Regions from separate parts of the Luteibacter aegosomaticola genome, predicted to be linked through region 2. Evidence: predicted binding sites of a transcription regulator. Region 2 holds the regulator's gene; the other holds the start of a gene.
What was found. The regulator HrcA, encoded in region 2, represses chaperone genes, less so after heat shock. The targets are predictions, from matches to a motif close to TTNGCACTCNNNNNNNNNGAGTGCNAA.

Region 1 (2,397 bases), 2.4 Mb from region 2:
GCGATAAAGCCGACCTTCTCCTCACCACCCGGCATCAGGTTGGCGGGCGGCGGGGTGGGTGCGACTTCGGCTGGGGTAGCCGACGGGGCCGCCGCAGAAGCGGCCGTGGCAGCGTTACCCACGGTGACCGCGCCCGAAGCCAGATCGGCGCTCAGGTGGCGGGTCATCACCGGATAGCAGATGCCGTTCTCCAGGCAACCCTGGTAGGCGATATCGAGTTCCACCTTCTTCGTGGGGTCCGCGCCGTTGAGCGGAACCGGCACTTCCACCTGGTCGAAATAGACGATGGTGTCGCCGAAGTGCTCATCGTGGTGGGCAATGCCGCTCGGCCAGTCGGGCTCGCCCGCGGTCACGCCAGCCGGCGAGCTCACCTTGATCTCGGTCTTGTCGCGGTAGAGGTAGTAGTCCTTCGGCATCGTCCAGCGCAGGAGCAGGCTCTTGCCGTCCTTCGCCAGCGCTTCGAAGCGGAACGCCTGGTCGGCCGGGAGGGCCTGGGCGTCGGTGCCGGGGGTGGCCGCCGGGGCGCCGAGCAGGGCTGCGCCGTTGCCCTTGCTGGCCAGGGCCGGGGTGCCGCTGGCGGGCGCCGCATCCGTCGGAATGGTCGAGGCGCCGCCGATCGTGAGCTTCAGGTGCTCGGTGTTCGGCGGGTAGCAAATCTTCGGCTCCACCTCGTGGCAGCCCTGGTACTGCACATCCAGGGCCAGCACCTTATTGGCCGCATCGGCCAGCGTGTACGGCACGGTGGCCTCGATATCGCCGTGGTAGATCTCCACGTCGCCGAGGTACTCGTCATGCTTCTTGATGCCATCGGGGAGGGCCGGCTCGCCCAGCTTCACCGCGCTGACATCGGCCGCCTTTATCTTGATGCGGCCCCGGTAAAGGTAATAGTCGGGCGCGATCCGCCAGTGCAGCTTCACCGTGCCCGGCTGGCTCGCATCCGAAGTGAGATGGAAAGCCTGGGTGACCGGCAGGAGGTTGTCTTCATCCTGGGCCAGGGCCGGCAGGGCGAACAGACTGAGGCTGGCCAGGGCGGCCAGGTTCCGCAGCAGGCGGGCAAACGACGGCATGGTGGCTCCGGGAATCAGGTGCGTCGATGATTATGACCGGGTGAGTGCCGATTCGCTTGCACGGAGCTTTTTTGTACCGCCAGCACTTGAACCGTTTCGTAGTGGCGCCATCTCTCGGCCATCCATAGCTCTTCCGATCTGGGGCGTGCTTTGGCTAGAATTCTGGCACTCACCCCGGCCAAGTGCTAACGGGGTGGCCAATTTCTTTTTAATAACAACCACCTGCTTTGGAGTCACTCATGAGCAAGCTTCGCCCGCTGCACGATCGCGTCATCGTCAAGCGCCTGGAAGAGGAGCGCGTCTCCGCCGGCGGTATCGTTATCCCGGATAGCGCCACCGAAAAGCCCACCCGCGGCAAGGTCATCGCTGCCGGCAATGGCCGCATCCAGGAAGACGGCAAGGTCCGCCCGATGTCGGTGAAGGAAGGCGACACCGTCCTGTTCGGCAAGTACGCCGGCCAGGAAATCAAGATCGACGGCGAAGAGCTGGTCTTCCTGAAGGAAGACGACATCGTGGCAGTCATCGAAGGCTGAGCTTCGCTCGCCTCGTGACGGTTCCCACTTCCTCCTATTCGAATACCAAGGATTTATCCCATGGCATCTAAAGAAGTCCGCTTCGGCGAAGACGTCCGCGCCCGCATGCTGAAGGGTGTCAACACCCTCGCCAATGCCGTCAAGGTCACTCTGGGCCCGAAGGGCCGCAACGTCGTGCTCGAGAAGAGCTTCGGCACCCCGACCGTCACGAAGGACGGTGTCTCGGTCGCCAAGGAAATCGAACTGGCCGACAAGTACGAGAACATCGGCGCCCAGATCGTGAAGGAAGCCGCCTCGAAGACCTCGGACGTCGCCGGTGACGGCACGACGACCGCCACGGTCCTCGCCCAGGCGTTCATCCAGGAAGGCCTGAAGGCTGTTGCCGCCGGCATCAACCCGATGGACCTCAAGCGCGGTATCGACCAGGCCGTCGTGGCCGCTGTCGGCGAGCTGAAGTCGCTCTCGAAGCCCACCGCTGACGACAAGGCCATCGCCCAGGTCGGCACCATCTCGGCCAACTCCGATGCCAACATCGGCGACATCATCGCCACCGCGATGAAGAAGGTCGGCAAGGAAGGCGTGATCACGGTTGAAGAAGGCTCGGGCCTCGAGAACGAGCTCGACGTCGTCGAAGGCATGCAGTTCGATCGCGGCTACCTGTCGCCGTACTTCATCAACAACCAGCAGTCGCAGCAGGTTGAACTGGACGACCCGTTCATCCTCATCCACGACAAGAAGATCTCGAACGTCCGCGAGCTTCTCCCGGCACTCGAAGCCGTCGCGAAGGCTGGCAAGCC
Region 2 (2,397 bases):
CTTGCGGCCGATGAGGCGCTTCACCGCGTAGAAGGTGTTCTTGGCGTTGGTGACAGCCTGGCGCTTGGCCGGCGCACCGACGAGGACTTCGTTGTCCTTGGTGAACGCGACGATGGACGGCGTGGTGCGATCGCCCTCGGCGTTCTCGATGACGCGTGCCGTGGTGCCCTCCATGACGGCGACGCAGCTATTGGTGGTACCGAGGTCGATGCCGATGATCTTGGCCATAAAACGTGCTCCGAATTTCAATGCGGCCCCCGCGGCCGCGACTGTTTGTGGAAATGGGGTCTTACCCCATCAATTCAATGCGTTGTGAGACTGCGTTCAGCTGTCTTTGACGACCGCGACCAGCGCCGGGCGCAGCAGGCGGTCGTTGAGGACGAAGCCCTTCTGGACCACGGCCACCACGGTGTTCGGCGCGTGCTCGGTCGAATCGACCGCGCTGATCGCCTGGTGGTGCTCCGGGTTGAACGGCTGGTGCAGCGGGTCGACCAGCACGAGGCCGTTCGACGAGGTGACCTTTTCGAGCTGCTTCAGCGTGAGCTCGAGGCCCTCGCGCAGCGTCTTCGCATCCGCGTTCTCGTTGGCGAGGCCCAGGGCCACGCTGTCGTACACCGGGAGCAGATCGCCCAGCAGCTTTTCGTTGGCGAAGCGGCGGGCCTGGTCCAGGTCACGCTGCAGGCGGCGACGCTGGTTCTCGATCTCCGCCCGTTCGCGCAACACCGTCTCGCGCGCCTGGGCCAGCTCGGTTTCGAGGGCTGCCAGCCGGCCGGTCAGCGCGTCGAGATCGGCGTTGACGTCGGCGCCGCTGTCCTGCCCGGGATCCGTCGCGTGGGGATCGTTGTTCTGCATGATTACTCCAAATGTCAGCTAACCGGCCCCGCCAGGGGGCCGGACATTCGCGGGAATTAATAAACCCGCCTCCCGAGCCGGTTTATGAGGTCGCTACGGCCCGATTCAAGGCGTCACTCAGCAATCCGGCGGTGGCTTGTACCACGGGAATGACCCGCTCATATGCCATACGCGTCGGTCCAATAACTCCGATCGCGCCCAGCATGCGGCCGCTGGTGCCATAGGTGGCGGTGACCACGCTGCAGCCATCGAGGGCTGAAAAGCCGGATTCTTCACCGATAAAAAGCCGGACGCCGGGGGCTTTGACGCAGTTTTCCATCAGCTGCAGCAGCTCGCGCTTCTGCTGGAAGGCGTCGAAAAGATCGCGCAGGCGGTCGATATCGGCCAGTTCGGAATAGCCCATGAGGTTCGTCTGGCCGCTGACGAGGACGTCGTCGGTGCCTTCGTCGCCGAAGGACGCCGTGGCCAGCTCCACCGCGCTGGCCAGCAGGCGGTTGAGCTCGCCGCCAGCTTCACGCAGTTCCGCGGCCAGATGGGCACGGATATCCGCCAGGCGGAACCCGGCGAAGTGGGCATTGAGGTAGTTCGAGGCCTGCTCCAGCTCGCGGCCGTCGATGGGCCGGGAAAGCTGGACCACGCGGTTCTGCACCTGATTATCGGAAAACACCAGGATGACCAGCACGCGGGCATCGGGCAGGTTCACGAAATCGATGTGGCGCAGGGGGAAGTCGCCCTGGCGCGGCACCGTGACCACGCCGGCGAAGTGGGTCATCGCCGAAAGCAGGTTCGACACGTTGCCCAGCAGGTCGCGCGTGGTGGTCTGGTGCGGCGGCAGGCCACCCTGCAGGCGCGCCATGTCGTCGCGCGGCAACGGCTTCAGCTCAAGCAGGCTATCAACGAAGAGGCGCAAGCCCCGCGGCGTAGGAATACGGCCCGCCGAGGTGTGGGGCGACGCCACCAGGCCGGCCTCTTCCAGGTCGGCCATGATGTTGCGGATGGTCGCCGGGCTGACTTCCAGGCCAGAGGACTTCGCCAGCGTGCGTGAGCCTACGGGCTCGCCGTCCGACAGGTATTGGGAGATCAGGGTACGCAACAATCGCCGCGCGCGAGCATCAATGTCTTGGCCGGAGAACGGGTTCATGCGCGTCGGAGGTTAAGGTCGGGTGGCAGGCGCTATCAATAAGGTCTGCGCGCGCGGCTTGCAAGTCTCGGTTCCTGCGACGCGGCTCCCGCTACAATTGGCGTGATTCCATCCGCCACCCCGGTGCCCATGCTCACGTCGCTCTACGTCCGCCAGTTTGCCGTCGTTGAAGAAGCCGAAGTGGCCTTCGGCCCCGGGCTCACCGTGGTCAGTGGCGAAACCGGTGCGGGCAAGTCCCTGCTGGTCGATGCCCTGATGCTGCTCGCTGGCGCCCGCGCCGATAGCGGCATGGTCCGCGCCGGCAGCGACCGCGCCGAGCTGGCCGCCGAGTTCGATCTGGCCGGCCTGCCCGAGGCGCTGGGCTGGCTGCGCCAGGAAGAACTGGATGATGGCGAGACCTGCCA

Region 1: groES (co-chaperone GroES) is a predicted target of HrcA. The motif match lies at 1,230-1,256, and genes of this name have one in related genera.

What each region holds. Positions count from the first base shown of each region.
Region 1 covers NZ_CP095741.1:700,863-703,259, forward strand. Annotated here, with positions in the region: gene L2Y96_RS03110 (protein-disulfide reductase DsbD family protein) at 1-1,067, opposite strand, end outside; gene groES (co-chaperone GroES) at 1,307-1,600, shown strand; gene groL (chaperonin GroEL) at 1,661-2,397, shown strand, end outside.
Region 2 covers NZ_CP095741.1:3,110,988-3,113,384, forward strand. Annotated here, with positions in the region: gene dnaK (molecular chaperone DnaK) at 1-228, opposite strand, end outside; gene grpE (nucleotide exchange factor GrpE) at 325-852, opposite strand; gene hrcA (heat-inducible transcriptional repressor HrcA) at 935-1,993, opposite strand; gene recN (DNA repair protein RecN) at 2,123-2,397, shown strand, end outside.